4 regions of the Ensifer sp. 22460 genome follow, and region 4 is predicted to be linked to each of the others. Evidence: predicted binding sites of a transcription regulator. Region 4 holds the regulator's gene; each other region holds the start of a gene.
What was found. The regulator PhoB, encoded in region 4, activates phosphate uptake and scavenging genes when phosphate is short. The targets are predictions, from matches to a motif close to TGTCATNNANCTGTCAT.
Positions count from the first base shown of each region.

Region 1 (5,450 bases), on a different contig from region 4:
AATTTCTACTGCATAGTTCCCTGGATCGGGGTCGGTCTCAGGACAAATTTATGCAGCGGGCCTAAAGTGTTACAGCGAACTTTGCGCATCTCAACGCGCGTCGCCGTAAAGATTCGTAAATCCTTACACCGTCATAACCGCTCGTATCGTTGCTGTCACCCGAACCTTCGACCGGTGGCGATACCAGCCCTTCAGAATGCAGGCCGGAGACGTTTTCATGTCACTTTCTCTCGATGCAGCGGTGGAACATTTCCCGATCGCAGGCACCTTTACGATCTCGCGCGGCTCCAAGACGACGGCGAGCGTCGTTACTTGCCGAATCAGTGACGGCCCCCACACCGGTTCCGGCGAGTGCGTGCCCTACGGCCGCTACGGTGAAACGATCGATTCAGTGTTGGCCGAGATCGCTTCCATTCGCCCGCGCATCGAGGCTGGTCTGACCCGTGTCGAACTGCAGCGCCAGATGAAACCAGGCGCCGCACGAAATGCCGTCGATTGCGCATTGTGGGACCTGGAGGCCAAACAGAAAAACAAGCCTGTTCATGCGCTTGCGGGCATAGCCTCACCCGACGCACTGACCACCGCCTACACGTTATCGCTCGCCGAGCCAGACACCATGCGCGAACAGGCGGCGAAATATGCCCACCGCGCACTTCTTAAGATCAAGGTCGGCACACCGGACGATGCCGCGCGTATCCGCGCCGTTCGGGCCGGCGCGCCTGAGAGCCGCATCATCCTCGATGCCAATGAGGGTTGGACGCCCGAAACCCTCGCCTATCACTTCGCAATCTGCGCCGAAGAGCGGATCGACCTGATCGAACAACCGCTGCCCGCCGGGCGCGACGATGCGCTGGCGACGATTGCCCGCCCCGTACCCATTTGTGCGGATGAAAGCGTGCACGCGACCGAGGACCTCGCCGCGCTCGTCGGCCGCTACGACGCGGTCAACATCAAGCTCGACAAGACCGGCGGCCTTACCGAAGCGCTACGCATGCGTGATGAGGCCGTGTCCCTCGGCCTTAAGGTCATGGTCGGTTGCATGGTCGGCAGTTCGCTGGCGATGGCCCCGGCGATCCTGGTGGCCCAGGGCGCCGATTTCGTCGATCTCGACGGGCCGCTGCTGCTCGCCGAAGACCGCACACCCGGCCTGCGCTACGAGGCTTCGCTGGTCTTCCCGCCGGAGCCGCGCCTCTGGGGCTGAAGATACCAGGCGGCGACCGCAAAGCAGCAGCCGGCAAAGGCGACGACCGACATCGAATAGAACCCCTTCACCCCGTACCAGGCGTAGAAGTAGCCCGATAGGAACGTCAAGATCGCGGTGAAGATGCCGGTGTAGAAGAAGTAGAGCCCCTGGGCGGACGCTTCCTGGGATTCCACCACCCGCTCGACGAGCTTGTGCTGCATGCCGGTGTGCATGATCGCATAGGTGAAGGCGTGGAAGCACTGGAGGATGAAGTAGCCGCTGAAACCGAGATCCATCGGGAAGATGATCCAGCGCACCACGGCGAGCGAACAGCCCGACAGGATCATCACCCAGACGCTGAAACGGCGGCTGATCGCCTTGGCGAAGATGAACATCGTCACTTCGGCGGCCACGCCCGCGCTCCAGAGCAGGCCGATCTCGGTGCCGCTGTAGCCGATGTGCTGCCAGTAGATCGCCGAGAAGGCAAAAAGCATCGCGTGGCTGGCATTCACCAGCGTCACACCGATCAGGAGCAGCTGCAGGTCGAGCTGCTTGAGCGACTTCGGCGGCGGCTCGGTGAGCGCGGTGATCGGCGATGGCCGGCGCGGCTTGCCGACACGCGGCGCCGCATAGGCCATGGCAATCGTCAGGCCGAAACCGATCGCCATCGCCGGCAGCACCATGTCGCTGCCGAATATGCCGACCATCCAGCCGCCGAGCATGGTTGCGCCGATGAAGGCGACCGAGCCCCAGAGCCGCATATGGGCGTAGTCGAAGCCCCAGCGGCGGACGCCAGAAAGCGCGATCGCCTCGACGATCGGCACATAGGGCGAATAGACCGCCGATTGCAGCGTGTAGATGACCAGCACCGGCCAGAAGTCGCGAAAGTAAAACAACACCAGGGCGGTCGCGAGCGCCAGGAAACCGGACCAGATCAGCACGATCGTCCGCTCGCCGAGGCGGTCGGCGATGACGCCGGCGATCGGCGCGGTGATGACGCGCACGAACATCGGCAGCGCCAGCACGACGCCGATCTCGAAGTCGCTCATCGAGAGCGTGCTGAGCCACATCGGAAAATACGGCATCGCGAAGCCGTTGACGATCAACGGCGCGCAGAAGAGCAAGGCGATGCGAAGCGCGAAATGGCGCGGCGGAGGGCCCACGGATGCGGGCGCTGAGGAGGGAATCATCGGCTGACCTGATGGCTGTGCTCAATCTCTAGCACAGCCCTGGCATGCCTCGCCATAACCTAGTTTTCGCGACAGGAGGTGACCTGTCGCTCTCCGGTTACGCAGCGCGCTGTGTCAGCAATTGGGCAAGCAGCTTGTCGGCTTCACCAGAGGCTTCGCCCTCAAGCGCGCCACCGCGCATCTGATGCCAGGTGATGAGTTCCATCGTGCCATCATGGTGCTCGGCGATCGCCGTGCAGCTTTCCACCCAGTCACCGGTATTGATGTAGCGGATATCGCCGATGTCCTCGATGACGGCATGGTGGATGTGGCCGCAGATCACCCCTTGAGCGTCGTGGCGGCGGGCTTCCTCGGCAACCACCTTCTGGAATTCGCCGATGAAGTTGACGGCGTGCTTCACCTGGAGCTTGGCCCAGGAGGAGAACGACCAGTAGGGCATGCCGAGGCGGCGGCGGATGGCGGCCAGGCCGATATTGATGGCGATCGCCGTGTCATAGGCCCAGTCGCCGAGATAGGCGAGCACACGGGCATTGCGGACCACGACGTCGAATTCGTCGCCGTGCAGCACCAAATAGTTACGGCCGTCGGCACCCTCGTGCATGTAGCGCTGCGCCACCTCGATGCCGCCGAAGTGCACGCCGGGAAAATCGCGCAGGAACTCGTCGTGATTGCCGGGGATGTAGACGATGCGGGTGCCCTTGCGGGCCTTGCGCAGAAGCTTCTGGACGACGTCGTTGCAGTTCTGCGGCCAGTACCAGCTGCGCTTCAGCCTCCAGCCGTCGACGATGTCGCCGACCAGCACGATCGTCTCCGCTTCGTGATGCCGCAGGAAATCGAGCAGGAAGTCCGTCTTGGCGGCCTTCGACCCGAGATGGACGTCGGAGATGAACAACGTCCTGAGCTTTCGTACGGAGTTGTCTTGCTGCGCCGTCATGCCAGCCTCGTCTCTAGTTACGCTTCCTGCCCCCGTGAAAACCAGACTCGTGTTTCAGGAAGATGACATGAGCACCTTGCCGCCGGTCTGGCCGCCGAAATCGGCACGGCAAAACTGTACCTCGCTCCGAATTCATGCCAAAAGGCACGACCACGAATGAGGAATGTGAGAGCATGAACACGGGCGACAAGACGAAATCCCACATCGGTCCGGCCAGCGGCGACATCGACCAGCAGGCCCTTTTCTTCCACCGTTACCCGCGCCCGGGGAAGCTCGAAATCCAGCCCACCAAGCCGCTCGGCAACCAGCGCGATCTGGCACTCGCCTATTCGCCCGGCGTGGCCGCGCCATGCATCGCCATCCGCGACAACCCGGAAACGGCCGCCGACTACACGGCGCGCGCCAACCTGGTCGCGGTCATCTCCAACGGCACGGCCGTGCTCGGTCTCGGCAATATCGGGCCGCTCGCCTCCAAGCCGGTGATGGAAGGCAAGGCCGTCCTTTTCAAGAAGTTCGCCGGCATTGACGTCTTCGACATCGAGATCGACGCTTCGTCCATCGAGCGCATGGTCGACGTGATCTCGGCGCTGGAGCCGACCTTCGGCGGCATCAACCTTGAAGACATCAAGGCACCGGAATGTTTCGAGGTTGAGCGCCAGCTGCGTGAAAAGATGCAGATCCCGGTCTTCCATGACGACCAGCACGGAACGGCGATCATCGTCGCCGCCGCCATCCTCAACGGCCTGGAACTCGCCGGCAAGGATATCGCCAAGGCGAAGATCGTGACGTCGGGTGCCGGTGCGGCAGCACTCGCCTGCCTCAACCTGCTCGTCATCCTCGGCGCCAAGCGCGAGAACATCTGGGTGCACGATCTCGAGGGCCTCGTCTACAAGGGCCGCGAGGTGCTGATGGACGAGTGGAAGTCCATCTACGCCCAGGAGAGCGACAACCGCGTGCTCGCCGACAGCATCGGCGGCGCAGACGTCTTCCTCGGCCTTTCCGCTGCCGGCGTCCTGAAGCCGGAGCTGCTGGTTCAGATGGCCGAAAAGCCGCTGATCATGGCGCTTGCCAACCCGACGCCGGAAATCATGCCGGAAGAGGCCCGTGCCGCCCGCCCGGATGCGATGATCTGCACCGGCCGCTCGGACTTCCCGAACCAGGTCAACAACGTTCTGTGCTTCCCGCACATCTTCCGCGGCGCGCTCGATTGCGGCGCAAGCACGATCAACGAAGAAATGAAGATGGCGGCGGTCCGCGCCATTGCCGGCCTTGCCCGCGAGGAGCCGTCCGACGTTGCCGCCCGCGCCTATTCCGGCGAAACCCCGGTCTTCGGCCCCGACTACCTGATCCCCTCGCCCTTCGATCAGCGCCTGATCCTCAGGATCGCGCCGGCCGTCGCCAAGGCGGCCGAGGAAAGCGGCGTCGCCACCCGCCCGATCCAGGATTATGACGCCTATCTCGACAAGCTGAACCGCTTCGTATTCCGCTCGGGCTTCATCATGAAGCCGGTCTTTGCGGCCGCGAAGAACGCCCAGAAGAACCGCGTGATCTTTGCCGAAGGCGAAGACGAGCGCGTGCTGCGCGCCGCCCAGGTGCTGCTGGAAGAAAGCACGGCCCGGCCGATCCTGATCGGGCGTCCGCAGATCATCGAGACGCGCCTGCGCCGTTACGGTCTGCGCATCCGTCCGGATGTCGATTTCGAAGTGGTGAACCCCGAAGGCGATCCGCGCTACCGCGACTATGTCGAGGATTACTTCGCCCTCGTCGGACGCCTCGGCGTCATCCCGGAAGCGGCCCGTACGATCGTGCGCACCAACACGACGGTGATCGGTGCGCTTGCGGTCAAGCGCGGCGAAGCCGATGCGCTGATCTGCGGCGTCGAAGGCCGGTACTCCAGGCACATGCGCGACGTCTCGCAGATCATCGGCAAGCGTGAAGGCGTGCTCGACTTCTCCGCCCTCAGCCTGCTGATCTCGCAGCGCGGCGCGACCTTCTTCACCGACACCTATGTCAGCTACTGCCCGAGCGCCGAGGAGATCGCCCAGACGACCGTCATGGCCGCCCAGGAAATCCGCCGCTTCGGCATCACCCCGCGTGCAGCGCTCGTGTCGCATTCGAACTTCGGATCGCGCGATTCGGAAAG
Region 1 is NZ_JBQENZ010000008.1:39,808-45,257, reverse strand. Features, by position in the region: gene dgcA (N-acetyl-D-Glu racemase DgcA) at 218-1,201, shown strand; gene ACTJKM_RS11995 (MFS transporter) at 1,153-2,373, opposite strand; gene ACTJKM_RS11990 (UDP-2,3-diacylglucosamine diphosphatase) at 2,471-3,307, opposite strand; gene ACTJKM_RS11985 (NADP-dependent malic enzyme) at 3,481-5,450, shown strand, end outside.
Region 1: ACTJKM_RS11990 (UDP-2,3-diacylglucosamine diphosphatase) is a predicted target of PhoB. The motif match lies at 3,359-3,375, and genes of this name have one in related genera.

Region 2 (5,450 bases), on a different contig from region 4:
AAGGCGACAATCGGCCGTGTCACGCTGGCTATCGCAACTTCGCTTGATCCGCTTTCGACCGCGGGTGTATGCCATATCCATGCAATGGAGCGATCAGGCCATTATTCTCGGCATACGACGGCACGGCGAAAGCTCTGCCATCGTGGAGGTCATGAGCGCCACCCACGGCCGGCATCTCGGCATGGTGCGCTCGGGCCGCTCGCGCATCATGCAGCCGGTGTTGCAGCCGGGCAATTCGGTGGAAGTCACCTGGCGCGCGCGGCTTGACGAGCATATGGGCGAATTCCGCATCGAGCCGGTGGAGCTGCGGGCCGCGCGGCTGATGGAAACGGCAACCTCGGTCTATGGCATTCAGGCGCTCGGAGCACTCCTGCGGCTGCTGCCTGAGCGTGACCCGCATCCGCATCTCTACGAGGCGCTCACCGTCATCGTCGATCATCTCGCCGATCCGGCCGATGCCGGAGAATTGTTCGTGCGCTTCGAGCTCGCGGTTCTCAACGATCTCGGCTTCGGGCTCGATCTGACGGAATGTGTGGCAACCGGCGCCCGCACCGAGCTTGTCTATGTGTCGCCGAAATCGGGCAGGGCGGTTTGCCGCTCGGCCGGGGAGCGTTATGCGGACCGCATGCTGGCGCTGCCGGATTTCCTTTCCGCCGAAGCGCGCCGAGCTGCCGATCACGACAGCCTTGCCGCCGCTTTCCGCCTGACCGCCTTCTTCCTCCACCGCCATGTCTATGAGCCGCGCGGCCTCGACGTTTCTTCCGCGCGCGACGGCTTCGTCCATGCGGCACTCAAAGCGCTGAAAGCGCAATCCTCAGTCGCCTGATCCCCAGGAGTTATCAATGTATCAAGAACTTTATCCCGGCATGTCCGTATCCGGTATCGGCGTGCTGTCGCTCGACCGCGTCGCCCGCGACGGCGGTCTCAAGGCGATGCAGGACTTGCTGAGCGGCGAGCTGCCGGCGCCGCCGATGTCGAAGACACTGAAGTTCGGACTGAGCGAAGTCGAAGACGGCCGGGTGGTCTTCAAGGGATTTCCGACCGAGGAACATCTCAATCCGCTCGGCACGGTGCATGGCGGATGGACGGCGACGATCATGGACTCGGCGCTCGGCTGCGCGGTTTTCACCACGGTGAAACCCGGCGAGGCCTATACGACTGTCGAATTCAAGGTCAACCTCGTCCGGCCGTTGCTGCCGGGCATGGGCGAGGTTTTCTGCGAGGGGCGCATCGTGCATCGCGGCCGAACGATTGCGACTTCGGAAGCCTGGCTTCGCGATGGAAACGGCAAGCTGCTGGCCCACGGCACCGAAACCTGCGCGATCTTCCCGATCGACAATCTGCGGCGTTAAAAGCAATTTCAGGAAAAGTGCGAAGCGGTTTTCCGTCCGGAATTGCGTCGCTTCAAATACAATTTCAGGAAAAGTGCGAAGCGGTTTCCGTCCGGAATTGCGGCGTGAAAACAACTCCAGAAACAAACGCCGCGCGACAGTGCGCGGCGTTCTTCTTTGCGATCGCAGCTCTTGTCAGCCGATACGGCCGCCGCCCTGCTTGGTCACCGCAACGACGGCCGGGCGCACCGGCATATCGTCCTTGAAATCAGGCCAGCGGGTCGCCGGCGTCTCGTAGGTGGCAAGACCGGCGTCGCCCGGATGCTGGACGGCCAGGAAGAAGGTGTCCGACGTCGGGTTGAAGCACGGGCCGCACATTTCCGCGCCAACCGGCACGCGGAAGAAGAGCTTCGACGTGCCGCGGGCACTGCCGTCCGTGTCGATCGCCCAGATGCCGTCGGTCCGGCCGGTTTCCTTCTGGTTGTTGCCGTCGGTCGAAACCCAGAGGCGGCCGTCGGTGTCGATGGCGCAGTTGTCGGGCATGCCAAACCAGCCGTTCTTGGTGGTCGCCGTCGAGAACGAAGCGCCGACCTCGGCAACAGCAGGATCGCCGCACTTCAGCAGCACGTCCCAGCGGCTCTTGAGCGACGCGAAGTCGCCGTCGGTTTCGGTGATCTCGACGATGTGGCCAAAAGCGTTCTTGGCGCGCGGGTTGGCGGCGTCGACTTCTTCTGCCTTGCGCTTGGTGTTGTTGGTCAGCATCACGTAGACCTTGCCCGTCCTAGGGTTCGGCTGAACGTCCTCCGGGCGATCCATCTTGGTGGCACCGAGCGCGTCGGCGGCGAAGCGGGTGTTGATCAGCACGTCCGCCTGCGAGGCGAAGCCGTTGGCTTCGGTCAGCGGGCCTTCGCCGTGGGTAAGCGGCATCCAGGTGACGGTGCCGTCCTCGTCGAACTTGGCGACATAGAGCGTGCCTTCGTCGAAGAGGTCCATGTTGGCGGCGCGATCATCAGGGTTGAAGGTGCCCTTGGTCACGAACTTGTAGACGTAGTCGTAACGTTCGTCGTCGCCGGAATAGAGCACGACGCGCCCGTCCTTGTTGACAATCGATTCACAGCCTTCGTGCTTGTAGCGGCCGAGTGCGGTGCGCTTCTTCGGTACCGAGGTCGGATCCAGCGCGTCGACCTCGACGATCCAGCCGAAGCGATTGGCTTCGTTCGGTTCCTTGGAGACGTCGAAACGGTCGTAGAAGGAGGCCCATTCGTACTGGCCGCCCGGTGCGCCCAGGCGCTTGAGCTGCTTGTACTCCGGGTGGTCTTCGGCGAGCTCGCCGCCGAAATAGCCGTTGAAGTTTTCTTCGGCCATCATGTAGGTGCCCCAGGCGGTGACCCCGCCGGCGCAATTGTTGATCGTGCCGAACACCTTCTTTCCCGTCGGGTCGGACGGCGTCTTCAGGCGGTCATGACCGGCGGCCGGCCCGGTGATCTGCATCTCGGTGTTGACCGTGATGCGGCGATTGTTCTTGCCGTCGAGAACCGGCTGCCACTTGCCGTCGACCTTGCGGATCTCGATGATCGTGCCGCCATGGGCGGCCATTTCGATGTCGACCAGTTTCTTGGTGTACTCACCGAGAACGACCTTCTCTTCCTCGACTTCCTTGCCGTCCTTCGTCACCTTTTCCTTCACGACGCTGGCGAAGGCCGGGAACATCAGCTCGGCATTGGTATATTCGTGGTTGACGACCAGGAGGCCATGGTCGGCGCTGCCCTCAAGCGGAATGAAGCCGACATAGTCGTTGTTGTAGCCGAACAGCTTTTCCTGGGCGGCGGCCGTCTGGTTCTTCGGGTCGAACTCCGGGCTATCCGCGAAGATCTTGTCGCCCCAGCGCAGCAGGATGTCGGCATCATAACCTTCGGCGACATGGTGCTTCTCGTCGACGCCGGCTTCGATCTCGGTGAAGTCGAAGCGCGAACCTTCCTCGGCGCGTGCTTCTTCTGCAGTCAGGAGAGCCAGTGGGCTGACCGTCGTCGAAATCGCGGCAACGGCGAGCGAGCCGCCGATGAACGAGCGGCGCGAGAAACGGCGATGGATGATGTCGCCCATCGTCGGGTTGGTGGAACAGTTGTGGCCAATGTCTTCCAGCTCTTCCCTGCGTTCCGTCAGCGTCTTGAATTCGGTCTCTTCCGTCTGGCCGAGATGCTTGTCCATGATCGGGTCTCCTGGTTGAACGATGGAAACCACCGCGCCGAGACAGCGGTGTTCATCCGCCTGTATCAGTTGCTCGGTGACAGTTCTGCGACAATTCCGTGAAGAGATTACAGTGCTCGGCCGTCTATTGCATGTTTCCTTGAATCGTCACCGATTTAAGGAAACATGCCGCAATGCTGAGTGCTACAGCGACCTTTGTGCGTCTGATAAGACGCGCGGCGCTGTAGAGATTTGGCGAGCGTACAAAAGTTTGTATGGTTGCGCCGAGCACGCCGGTGCGACCGTCAGGGGAATACATGTTCGAACTCTTTGCTTTTCTTGCCTTTATCCTCGCTCTTTCCGCCTTTGCCGGCGGTCGCAAGACGGCCGAGCGGCTGGGGGCCGAAATCGCCGCGCTGAAGGCGGAGGTCGCGAGGCTGAAGACCTCGTCGGGCGAAGGCGTTCAGGCCGAAGCGACGACCGAAGACCTCGCCGCCGCGCCCGAATTGCCGGTGGAACCGGACACGGTCGAGGAGGCTGCGATCGGCTTGACCGCCGGCGCGCGCGAGGGTGCCCGGATCTTCGGCGACGCGGAGAACGCGGCGGAAGACATCGAGGGTGGCGAGACCATTGCCGCCAGCACCGAAACGCCACAGCCGGTTCCGGCTGCGGCCCGTCAGACCGAAAGCCTGGAAAGCCGCCTCGGCGCGCGTTGGGCGGTCTGGGTCGGTGGCATTGCGCTCGCGCTCGGCGGCGTCTTCATGGTCAAGTATTCGATTGATGCCGGCCTCCTGAGCCCGGCGGTTCGCCTGACGCTTGCCGCCCTGTTCGGTCTCTTGCTGATGGCAGCAGGGGAGGTCATTCGCAGGCGCGCGGTGCCTGTCATCGCCAATGAGTTCCAAAATGCGATGATCCCCGGCATCCTGACGGCGGCCGGCGCCGTCACCCTGTTCGGTGTCGCCTATGCCGCCTATGGCATCTACGGCTATATCGGCACGGGCGCGGCATTCGTTCTGCTGGCCGCGATCTCGCTGGCGACCGTTGGTCTGTCGCTGCTGCATGGGCAGGCGCTCGCCGGCCTCGGCCTGCTTGCCTCGCTCGCAACCCCGGCACTCGTCTCGAGCGACGAACCGCGCCCCTGGGTCCTCTTCGGTTTCCTCTCGGTAGTCTGGCTTGCGACTTTGCTCGCGTCGCGGCTGCGGACTTGGACGGTAGTGCCGACCCTTGCCAACGTCGGCATCGGGCTTTGGGGGCTTGCCTATATCACTGCGGCCTCGCCATTCGAACCGCTGCCGGTCGCCTTTGCGCTGTTGGTGATGATCGTCGGCATCGGCCTCGTCTGGCCAGGTGCTACGGAAGCTGCACCCGCGCCCGAAGTCCCTGAGGGTGCGCAGCGACGCGGTGCCATTGCCGGACCATGGGAAAGGCTGTTTATCCCGCCGCATGCGGCAATCTCCATTTCCGCGGCCATCGCCGCCACGGTGCTTGCGCTCCTTCTGATCAGCCCGGCGGTTTCCGCGGCGACGTATCCGGTGACGGAGTTTGCCGTTGTCATTGCTGTCCTCGCTGCCTTGGGAGCCTGGCGAGCGACGGCGGTCTATCCCGCCGTACTTTCCGCCGTCGGCGCAGTCGCCGGCGTCTGGAGCCTGACGGCGCTGAGTGGCGTGCTCGCCTATCTCGATCCCTCGCTTGCCGACGCTCTGCCGACGATCGTGCTGCCTGGCCGCACCGCCATGATCACGGCAATGCTGCTTGCGGCGCTGTTCGTGTTGCTCGGCGGCTTCGTGCTATCGCGCCGCCTCGTCACCCATCCGCATTATTCGACCCTTTGGGCCGGCATCGCCGCGGTTGTCCCGATCGCCCTGACGGCGATGTCGTTCCTGATGACCGGCAACTATGCCTTCGATCTGCCGCACGGCCTGTTCTCGCTCT
Region 2 is NZ_JBQENZ010000004.1:294,916-300,365, reverse strand. Features, by position in the region: gene recO (DNA repair protein RecO) at 80-826, shown strand; gene ACTJKM_RS07335 (PaaI family thioesterase) at 843-1,352, shown strand; gene ACTJKM_RS07330 (PhoX family protein) at 1,527-3,539, opposite strand; gene ACTJKM_RS07325 (DUF2339 domain-containing protein) at 3,836-5,450, shown strand, end outside.
Region 2: ACTJKM_RS07330 (PhoX family protein) is a predicted target of PhoB. The motif match lies at 3,616-3,632, and genes of this name have one in related genera.

Region 3 (5,450 bases), on a different contig from region 4:
CTCGAAGGCGACTACAAGAAGCCGGGCCAGCTTTCGAACCGCTACGCCGTCGATGGCACCGACTTCGATCTCGGCCATGGCGACGTTGCCATCGCTGCGATCACGTCGTGCACCAACACCTCCAACCCGTCGGTGCTGATTGCAGCCGGCCTGCTCGCCCGCAACGCGGTTGCCAAGGGCCTGAAGTCCAAGCCGTGGGTCAAGACCTCGCTGGCACCGGGATCGCAGGTCGTCGGTGAATACCTCGCCAAGTCGGGCCTGCAGAAGGACCTCGACGCGCTCGGCTTCAACCTCGTCGGCTTCGGCTGCACCACCTGCATCGGCAACTCCGGTCCGCTGCCGGCCCCGATCTCGAAGACGATCAACGACAAGGGCCTGATTGCTGCCGGCGTTCTCTCCGGCAACCGCAACTTCGAAGGCCGTATCTCGCCGGACGTTCAGGCGAACTACCTCGCCTCGCCGCCGCTCGTCGTTGCCTATGCACTCGCCGGTACGGTCCAGAAGGACCTGACCAACGAACCGCTCGGCGAAGACAAGGACGGCAACCCGGTGTTCCTCAAGGACATCTGGCCGACCTCCAAGGAAATCCAGGAGTTCATCTTCAAGTACGTCACCCGTGAACTCTACGCGACCAAGTATGCCGACGTCTTCAAGGGCGACGAAAACTGGCAGGCCGTTCAGGTTCCTCCGGGCCAGACCTACGCCTGGGACGATGGTTCGACCTACGTGCAGAACCCGCCCTACTTCGTCGGCATGGGCAAGTCCGGCTCCGGCATCTCCGACATCAAGGGCGCGCGCGTCCTCGGCCTGTTCGGCGACAAGATCACCACCGACCACATCTCGCCGGCCGGTTCGATCAAGGCAGCCTCGCCGGCTGGTGCCTACCTCATCGGTCATGGCGTCGGCGTTGCCGACTTCAACCAGTACGGTACGCGTCGCGGCAACCATGAGGTGATGATGCGCGGCACCTTTGCCAACATCCGCATCCGCAACCACATGCTCGGCCCGAACGGCAAGGAAGGTGGCTACACCATCCACTATCCGTCGAAGGAAGAGATGTCGATCTACGACGCCGCCATGCAGTACAAGGAAGAGGGCGTTCCGCTCGTCATCTTCGCCGGCGTCGAGTACGGCAACGGTTCGTCGCGCGACTGGGCTGCGAAGGGCACCAACCTGCTCGGCGTCAAGGCCGTCGTCGCGCAGTCCTTCGAGCGTATCCACCGCTCGAACCTGGTCGGCATGGGCGTCATCCCCTTCGTCTTCGAAGAGGGCACGACCTGGGAATCGCTGGGCCTCAAGGGCGATGAAATCGTCACCATCGACAACCTCGCCAATGTCCAGCCGCGCGAAAAGCGCGTTGCCAAGGTCACCTATGGCGACGGCAGCGTGAAGGAAATTCCGCTGATCTGCCGGATCGATACGCTGGACGAAGTGACCTACGTCAACAACGGCGGCATTCTGCAGACGGTTCTGCGCGACCTCGCCGCCTGATCGCCAGACCATCGCGAAGCATTGGAGTCGGGACGCCGAGAGGCGACCCGGCTCTTTCTTTGGTTGTCAAATCCCAAAACGTCCCAACACAAGTCTGTGCTCACCCGCCACCTCACTCCAACGTGACTTCCCGTTGATGCGTGGCCGGCGTATGTAATGAACTCCCCCATAAGGAGTAGGCCGACGGCCCCCAACGAAGTGACGCCATGACATCCGCAGACCGTTCTTTCATTCGCCCTTTTGCACTGGCTTTCGGGCTGTTCGCAGCCGCTGGTGCACCGGCCGGGGCACAGGACGGACAGGTGATCAAAGGCGTCGTGGAACTATTCACCAGCCAGGGCTGTTCCTCCTGCCCGCCGGCTGATGCGGCGCTGAAGGCGCTTGTCGATGGCGGTGATGTCGTGGCGCTCGCCTACCATGTCGACTACTGGAACTATCTCGGTTGGGCCGACACACTGGCCTCCAAGGAAAATACCGAACGGCAATATGCCTATGCCCGGATGCTCGGTCGCAATGGCGTCTATACGCCCCAGGCGATCCTGAACGGGCGCGACCATGTCAACGGCGGCAATCTTCAGGCGATCAAAACGCGGCTGGAGACAATGAAGGCCGAAGGCAAGGGGCTTGCCGTTCCCGTCGAGGCGAAGATTGAGGGCGAAGAAATCCAGATCAACGTCGGTAGCGGCATCGGCAAGGCGAACGTCGTCGTCGTCTATTTCGACCGCGCGAAAGTGGTGAAGATGGAGAAGGGGGAGAACAGCGGCAAGGAAATCCCCTACTGGCATGCCGTGCGCGACATTCAGACGATCGGCATGTGGGACGGAAAGCCGGCAACCTTCACCCTTCCCGCAACGGTTCTGACCGAGCGCCCCGGCAACAGCGGCTGTGCCGTTCTCTTGCAATCGATGAAGGACAAGGAAACGCCGGGCGCGATCATCGGCGCCACGACCGTGCTCGCCGGCCCGCAAGGCAAATTGTAAGCGGGCGCGGCGCAAGGGGGTGGTTCGGCCCGGCAGCATCGAGGGGCTGGGGCTGAGGGTTCGAAGTTACCGGACCGAACCGGCCATGGCTGCGTTCGGTGAACTCCCGCAGCATGACGACCTGACCGGACATACGGTGGCAACGACTCTGTCCGTCAGCGCTCGCGAGTTTTGCGGTGAATTGGGGCGGCGATTTGACTGAAATGGGGCAGAGGTAAGAAATGCCCTCTTCGTCCAACGGCTTCCGGCTTGCTTTTCGGCTCACGTCAGGCACACTGTTATCGTTCTGTCACAACAGAAGGCCGGATTGCCGATGACCGATGAGCCGGATTTGCCGCAAGGCGAGGCGCGCCATCAGCGCGAGACCACTTCCGAAGTGGTCGTCCATCTTCACGAATACAAGAACGCCAAGAACCCTCCCCCCATCACTTTCCATCGCCGCGAACTGGACCAGATCCTTTGGGTGTATGGTCGAATGGTCGGCGAAGGCGAGTGGCGGGACTACGCCATCGACCACCTGAAGGACCGCGCGGTCTTCTCGGTGTTCAAGCGTTCGGGAGAAATGCCGCTCTACCGGATCGAGAAGAACCCAAAGCTGTCGACGAAACAGGGCGCCTATAGCGTGCTGAACATTCACGGCACGATCCTGAAACGCGGCCACGAGCTCGCCCAGGTGCTCAAGGTGTTCGACAAGGTCCTGAAGCTGGTGGAAACCTGAAGCATGCCGCGCAAAGGTGTGCAGCGGTTTTGCGATAACGACATGCGAAATATCAGAAACTTGAAGCGCCGGGAGCGGACCTGAAAGATCGCGAAGCGCCTTAAGACCTGATCCGCACCGGCGGTCCCGGTGAGATGCGCGGCGACCTCTTCCGACCCAGGGCTTTGACCTGCCCCGGGACGGACGACTGCAATCAGCGCATGTCGGGCGCCCATGAGGCGGCGATCAGTTCTGATAGAGCGTGTCTGGATAGACGTCTTCCGGCGGATCGCTCGTCTGGCCCTCGCCAAGCGCGAGCTGCATGATCGCCGTGTCGAGCCAACGGCCATGTTTGAAGCCGGTCGCTTTCATAGTGCCCTGATGCTCGAAGCCGAGCGAGCTGTGTACGGCGATCGATGCCGGGTGGGCACCGCCGATCACCGCAACCATCTGCCGGAAGCCGAGCTCGGTGCAACGACGAATCAGTTCGACGAGCAGCGCCTTGCCAGCACCCTTGCCGCGCGCTTCCGGCGCCAGGTAGATCGAATCCTCGACCAGAAAGCGATAGGCCGTGCGCGTCCGGAAGGCGGACGCATAGGCATAGCCGACGATCGATCCGCTGCCATCGCATGCGACCACATAGGGGTAGCCGTTGCCGATGATCGTCTCGAAGCGGTTTCGCATCTCCGCTTCGGAAGGAGGTTCGATCTCATAGGTGGCGACGCCGTTCAGAACGGATTCGCGGTAGATCGCGGCGATGGCAGGAAGGTCGGCCAAGGTGGCGTCACGCAGACTCAGGGACATGGCGGTAAACTGCATCTCGAGGTTTCGTCGTCCTTCACTCCCATGGGGGCCGGGACGCGATCAACTGTTTCCGGCAACAAAAAAGGCGGCCGAAGCCGCCTTTTCCGCTATTCGTTTCAAGCTTAGTTGTTCCGGTTGCCCATGAACTGCAGCAGGAACATGAACAGGTTGATGAAGTCGAGGTAGAGCGTCAGCGCGCCCATGATCGCCTTGCGGCCGGCAACGGTGCTGTCATCGGCTTCGTAGTACATTTCCTTGATCTTCTGCGTGTCGTAGGCGGTGAGGCCAGCGAAGATCAGAACACCGATCACGGAGATCGCGAAGCCGAGGGCCGACGAAGCAAGGAAGATATTGACGATCGACGCAATGATCAGGCCGAAGAGGCCCATGATCAGGAACGTGCCGAAGCCAGACAGGTCCTTCTTGGTCGTGTAGCCGTAGAGCGACAGAGCGCCGAACGAAGCGGCCGTGACGAAGAACGTCTGCACGATGCTCTGGCCGGTGAAAACCAGGAAGATCGACGACAGCGACAGGCCCATCAGGGCGGCGTAGATCCAGAACGTCGTCTGTGCTGCGGAGACGCTCATCGAATTAATGCGGAAGCTCATGAAGAAGACCATCGCCAGCGGCGCCAGCATCACGACCCACTTCAGGGGCGAAGCGTAGATGAGCTGGGCGAATGCCGGATTGGAGGCGGCAAGCGCATAGGTTCCGTAAGCTGCCACGCCGGTGATCGCCAAGCCCAGGGCCATCAGGTTGTAGACCTTCAGCATGTACGCGCGAAGGCCCTCATCGATCACGGCACCCGCCTGAGCGCCGGCGGGCGACATTCGGGTTTGGTAGTTTCTCAGATCAGCCATTGTTTCCTCATTTAAGCTCCGGTGGAAGTTACGGTGTCGGGCGGCGAACAGTCTCGCTTTGGAAGGCTGGCTTCCACGCCCAGGCGCCGCTGCGGAGCTCCAGCATGCCTGTGGATAAATATGATGCCGAAACCCGTTGCGTACAAGACCCGAAGCCGCTGGATTCGAACGCATCCGGCCGTTTCCGGCATGCACGACAGGGATTTACGGTTAACTTCACCGCTCAAAGCTCCCGCAGGACCGGCGCCGCCTTCTGCCCCAGAATACGCCAGGTACCGGCAAGACCGATGCCGACGGTCATCACCAGCGCCCCGACGACGGTCAGGATGGCGACATCCGGCAGGAAGTCTGACGGCAACTTCATGATGCGGCTGACGACGAACCAAGCGGCAACTCCGCCGGCAAACAGCGCGAAAACCGCAGTTGCGAGGCCGAGAATGGCATATTCGTAGCTGAACGCCCGGATGAGGGTCGCGCGCGTCGCACCCAGCGTTTTCAGCACCACGGCATCATGGACGCGCGCCCGGTTGCCAGCGGCGAGCGCACCGGCAAGCACCAGGACGGAGGCGACGAGCGCCACCGCGGCGGCTGCCCGGATGGCGGTTACCAACTGTCCAA
Region 3 is NZ_JBQENZ010000009.1:24,125-29,574, reverse strand. Features, by position in the region: gene acnA (aconitate hydratase AcnA) at 1-1,491, shown strand, start outside; gene ACTJKM_RS13250 (DUF1223 domain-containing protein) at 1,698-2,471, shown strand; gene ACTJKM_RS13245 (DUF2794 domain-containing protein) at 2,785-3,189, shown strand; gene ACTJKM_RS13240 (N-acetyltransferase family protein) at 3,415-3,972, opposite strand; gene ACTJKM_RS13235 (Bax inhibitor-1/YccA family protein) at 4,095-4,832, opposite strand; gene ACTJKM_RS13230 (ABC transporter permease) at 5,056-5,450, opposite strand, start outside.
Region 3: ACTJKM_RS13245 (DUF2794 domain-containing protein) is a predicted target of PhoB. The motif match lies at 2,748-2,764, and genes of this name have one in related genera.

Region 4 (5,450 bases):
CTGCTGGTGCGTGATGCGCTCGTCAAGCAGCTCGGCATCGATGCGACCAAGCGGCCGCTGGTCAAGCAGGCGACCGACATGGTTTCTGCGAGCTCCCGTACGCTCTTGCGCGACATTGTCGTGGCGGATCCGTCCATCGTCGGCAAGACCATTCCGGTCACCCTTTTGGCCGAAGCCAACATCGACTCCGCCAACAAGGGGCAGATCGACCTCAAGGTCGAAGAGAGCAAGCGCAAGGTCAAGGACCAGCAGGTCACCTGGATGAACGAGCTCGCAAGCGCCGGCGTCCTGAAGAAGAGCTTCAACACCGGCATCTTCACCTTCGGCGCCTCCAGCCGTCCTGAAGCGGCGGGCGTCGGCGTTGCCGCCCTCGGCTCGTTCTACATGATGCTGATCGTGCTCCTGCTGTCGTTGCCGATCGGCGTTGCCGCCTCGATCTATCTCGAAGAGTTCGCTCCGAAGAACCGGCTCACCGACCTGATCGAGGTCAACATCAACAACCTCGCGGCCGTTCCGTCGATCGTCTACGGTCTGTTGGGTCTCGCCGTCTTCATCAACTTTGCCGGCATGCCGCGTTCGGCGGCCGTCGTCGGCGGTTTCGTGCTGACGCTGATGACCCTGCCGACGATCATCATCGCCACCCGCGCGGCCTTGAAGGCGGTTCCGCCGTCCATCCGTTCGGCGGCGCTCGGTCTCGGTGCCTCGAAGATGCAGACCATCTTCCACCACGTTCTGCCGCTGGCCATGCCGGGCATTCTGACCGGTACGATTATCGGTCTTGCCCACGCGCTTGGCGAAACCGCGCCGCTCCTGCTGATCGGCATGGTCGCCTTCGTCGTCGACTATCCCGGTTCGCCGATGGAGCCGTCGACAGCGCTGCCGGTGCAGATCTACATGTGGGCCAACGAGGCGGAACGCGCCTTCGTCGAGCGCACCTCCGGCGCGATCATCATTCTTCTCATCTTCCTCGTCGTCATGAACCTTGGCGCCATTCTGTTGCGACGTCGCTTTGAGCGCCGTTGGTAGTGAGGTAATTACTATGAACATCATGTCAGAAGCAGCGGTCGAGAAAGCCTTGGATCAGAAAATGAACACGGTTCCCTTCAAGATGATCGGCAAGGATGTGTCGGTCTACTACGGCGAGAAGCGTGCGCTTTTCGACGTCAACCTCAACATCCGCGAGAACACGGTAACGGCGCTGATCGGTCCGTCGGGCTGCGGCAAGTCGACCTTCCTGCGCACGCTGAACCGCATGAACGACACCATCGAGAACTGCCGTGTGACCGGCAAGATCACGCTCGATGAGGACGACATCTACGACCCGACCATTGACGTGGTCGAGCTGCGCGCCCGCGTCGGCATGGTCTTCCAGAAGCCGAACCCGTTCCCGAAGTCGATCTACGACAACGTCGCCTACGGTCCGCGCATCCACGGACTTGCCCGCACCAAGGCGGACTTTGACGATGTGGTCGAGACCAGCCTGCAGAAGGCAGGTTTGTGGAACGAGGTGAAGGACCGCCTGCAGGAGCCGGGCACCGGCCTCTCCGGTGGTCAGCAGCAGCGCCTTTGCATCGCACGCGCTGTTGCCGTCAGCCCGGAAGTCATCCTGATGGACGAGCCCTGCTCGGCACTCGACCCGATCGCGACCGCCAAGGTCGAGGAACTCATCCACGAACTGCGCACGAACTTCACGATCGTCATCGTGACCCACTCGATGCAGCAGGCCGCCCGCGTGTCGCAGCGCACCGCCATGTTCCACCTCGGCAATCTCGTCGAGGAGAACGACACCGACAAGATGTTCACCAATCCGGATGACCAGCGCACCCAGGATTACATCATGGGCCGCTTCGGCTGAGGCCAATCACGGCTGCAACAGTCACTGGAAAGCGCCTGTAAGGATCGACGATCATGTCCATGCATATCATGTCCGCCTATGACGAAGAACTGAAGTACCTGACGCGCCGCATCTCGGAAATGGGCGGTCTCGCCGAGCAGATGGTCGCCGAATCCGTCCGCGCCCTGGTCAATTCCGACCTGGCGCTGGCGCAAAAGGTAATCTCGGACGACACCGTTCTCGATGATGCCGAGCGCCAGATCGGCGAGAAGGCGATTGTCACGATCGCCAAGCGCCAGCCGGTCGCCGCCGACCTTCGCGAGATCATGGGGTCGATCCGCATCGCCTCCGACCTGGAGCGTGTCGGCGACCTCGGCAAGAACACTGCCAAGCGCGTGATCGCGGTTGCCGGTTCGGGCATCCCGCGCAAGCTCGCCCGCGGTCTCGAGCATCTCGCCGAACTCGCTCTGGTGCAGCTCAAGGAAGTGCTCGACGTCTATGCGTCGCGTTCGCCGGAAAAGGCCAACAGCATTCGCGAACGCGACGAGGAGATCGATGCGATCTACACCTCGCTGTTCCGCGAGTTGCTCACCTACATGATGGAAGATCCGCGCAATATCACGCCCTGCACGCATCTTCTGTTCTGCGCCAAGAACATCGAGCGTATCGGCGACCACGCGACCAACATCGCCGAGACGATCTATTACATGGCGACGGGTGCCCAGCCGGAAGGTGAGCGCCCGAAGGATGACAACACGTCGACGTTGGGCTCGGTCAACGACTAGAAGGTTGGAGCGGGATGCGGGGGGGACAACCGCATACACTTTTCCTCATCCCGCTCTGGCGTTAAACGCGCCGTTCGCAATGCGTGCCCCATGAATATCATCCGGTCGCGGCTTCGGTCGCGGCCCCGAATTCCTGCATCTGAAGCATGCGGCTTTTCGCACCGCCTTTGAAATTGGCGGGGGTGCTCCAGATTTAGAGTGTCTGAGTGCCGGCCGGTCCGCTGGACCCGCACGGCGCTCGCGGTAAGGAGACGTTACCTGATGTTGCCAAAAATCGCCGTGGTCGAAGACGAAGAGGCGCTGAGCGTCCTGCTGCGTTACAATCTGGAAGCTGAAGGCTTCGACGTCGATACGATCCTCAGGGGTGACGAGGCGGAGATCCGGCTACAGGAACGCCTGCCCGACCTTCTGATCCTCGACTGGATGTTGCCGGGCGTCTCCGGCATCGAGCTTTGCCGTAGGCTGCGCCAGCGCCCGGAGACGGAGCGGTTGCCGATCATCATGCTGACGGCGCGCGGCGAGGAAAGCGAGCGCGTTCGCGGTCTGGCGACCGGTGCCGACGACTATGTGGTCAAGCCCTTCTCCACGCCGGAGCTGATGGCCCGCGTCAAGGCGATGCTCCGCCGGGCGAAGCCCGAAGTTCTCTCGACGCTGCTGCGCTGCGGCGACATCGAGCTCGACCGGGAAACCCATCGCGTCCATCGCCGCAGCCGCGAAGTTCGCCTGGGGCCGACAGAGTTCCGCCTGCTGGAGTTCCTGATGTCCTCTCCGGGCCGTGTCTTCTCGCGCTCGCAGTTGCTGGACGGCGTCTGGGGCCACGACATCTATGTCGACGAGCGGACCGTCGACGTGCATGTCGGCCGCCTGCGCAAGGCGCTGAACTTCTCGACCATGCCTGATGTCATCCGCACCGTGCGCGGCGCCGGCTACTCGCTCGAAAGCTGAGAAGGGCAAACAAAAGTCAATAAAAAAGGGGCCGATCGGCCCCTTTCGTTTTGGTCCTGTGCGGATCCTTAGCGCATCCGACGGCGCTCGGCGGACGGCTGGTAGGCAAGCCGCGCATGGAAGCTGCAATAGGGCGAAGCTTCCGGGGAATCGTTGCCGCAGAAATGGAACTCTTCCTTCAGCGGGTCGCCGATCGGCCACTTGCAGGTGCGTTCGGTGAGCTGGGTCAGCTCGAGGCGGCGCGACATTGGCACGACCACGTCGGTCTGGATGCTGAAATCCTGCTCGGCAACGAGATCGACTTCGATCTCCTCCTTGAGAACGGTGGCGCCGGACGGACGGGCAACGGTGCGGGTCGAAACGCGCGAGGCGTAGTTCGGAGCGCGCGGCGCCGAGGTCGGCCGCTTCGGGCGGGTCGCCGCAGTGGTGCTGCCGCCGGCTTTGGCGCGGCCTGGAAGGCTCAGGCGATGAACCTTGCCGATGACAGCGTTACGGCTGACGCCGCCGAGCTGTGCCGCGATCTGGCTTGCGCTCAGGCCCTCGGACCAAAGCTTCTTCAGTTTCTCCACCCGCTCGTCAGTCCAGTTCATTTCTGCACTCTCCGTTCTCAGCGTTGGGGATGGCAGAATCCCTCACCGCACCCCGGTTGAATCCCGAGGTTGCAAACGCGATAACTCTTTTGGTGACTAGGTCCGCCGCATGCGTCTAGTAATTGAATGTTAACGTACTGACCGTCGGACTCCGTGGCAAGAGTCCCGGGATTCACGCCGAATCGATTTCGTAGTTTTCCCCAACTTGCTCGGCTGGCGTTGCATTTTTGCAAGCCCTTCCGGGCGATTTTTTCGCCGCCGGGAAACGGGCTTCTCTGTTGCACTGCAAGGCTTGGTTTTATTGACATTGCGGCGCGAAATAGGAATAGTGCCTGCGCCGCCGAAAGGCGGCATTTTTGATTTTTATCGGGCCGCATGAAGCAGCGGGACCGATGCCGACTGGAGTAAGGAGAGCCTCGCATGACTGCAACCACGCCGCTTTACGATACCTACATGCGCGCGCCGTTGCGTTTCGAGCGAGGAGAGGGCGTCTGGCTGATCGCCGAAGACGGCTCGCGCTATCTCGACTTCGCCGCCGGCGTTGCCGTGAACTCGCTCGGCCACGCGCATCCGCATCTCGTCGAGGCGCTGAAGGCGCAGGCCGAGAAGGTCTGGCACCTTTCCAACCTTTACGAAGTTCCCGGTCAGGAAAGTCTTGGACGCCGCTTGGCGGCCGTCACCTTTGCCGATCGGGTCTTCTTCACCAATTCCGGTGCGGAAGCGCTGGAATGCGCGATCAAGACGGCGCGGCGGTACCACTTCGCCAAAGGCCAGCCGGAGAAGTTTCACATCATCACCTTCGAGGGCGCGTTCCACGGTCGCACGATCGCGACGATCGCCGCCGGTGGTCAGCAAAAGTACATTGAAGGTTTCGGGCCAAAGGCCCCAGGGTTCTACCAGGTTCCGTTCGGCGACATCGCGGCCGTCAAGAATGCGATCACCGAGGAGACCGCCGCGATCCTGATCGAGCCGATCCAGGGCGAGGGCGGCATCCGTCCCGCGACCAAGGAATTCATGCAGGAACTGCGCGCCCTCTGCGACGAATTCGGCCTGCTCCTGATCCTCGACGAGGTTCAGACCGGCGTCGGCCGCACCGGCAAGCTTTTTGCCCATGAGTGGACGGGCATCCGCCCGGATATCATGGCCGTTGCCAAGGGCATCGGCGGCGGCTTCCCGCTCGGCGCTTGCCTGGCGACGGAAGAGGCGGCAGCCGGCATGGTGGCGGGCACGCATGGCTCGACCTATGGCGGCAATCCGCTGGCGATGGCCGTCGGCAACGCCGTGCTCGACGTCATC
Region 4 is NZ_JBQENZ010000012.1:188,691-194,140, forward strand. Features, by position in the region: gene pstA (phosphate ABC transporter permease PstA) at 1-1,026, shown strand, start outside; gene pstB (phosphate ABC transporter ATP-binding protein PstB) at 1,040-1,855, shown strand; gene phoU (phosphate signaling complex protein PhoU) at 1,906-2,619, shown strand; gene phoB (phosphate regulon transcriptional regulator PhoB) at 2,881-3,564, shown strand; gene ACTJKM_RS17210 (GcrA family cell cycle regulator) at 3,633-4,154, opposite strand; gene ACTJKM_RS17215 (aspartate aminotransferase family protein) at 4,575-5,450, shown strand, end outside.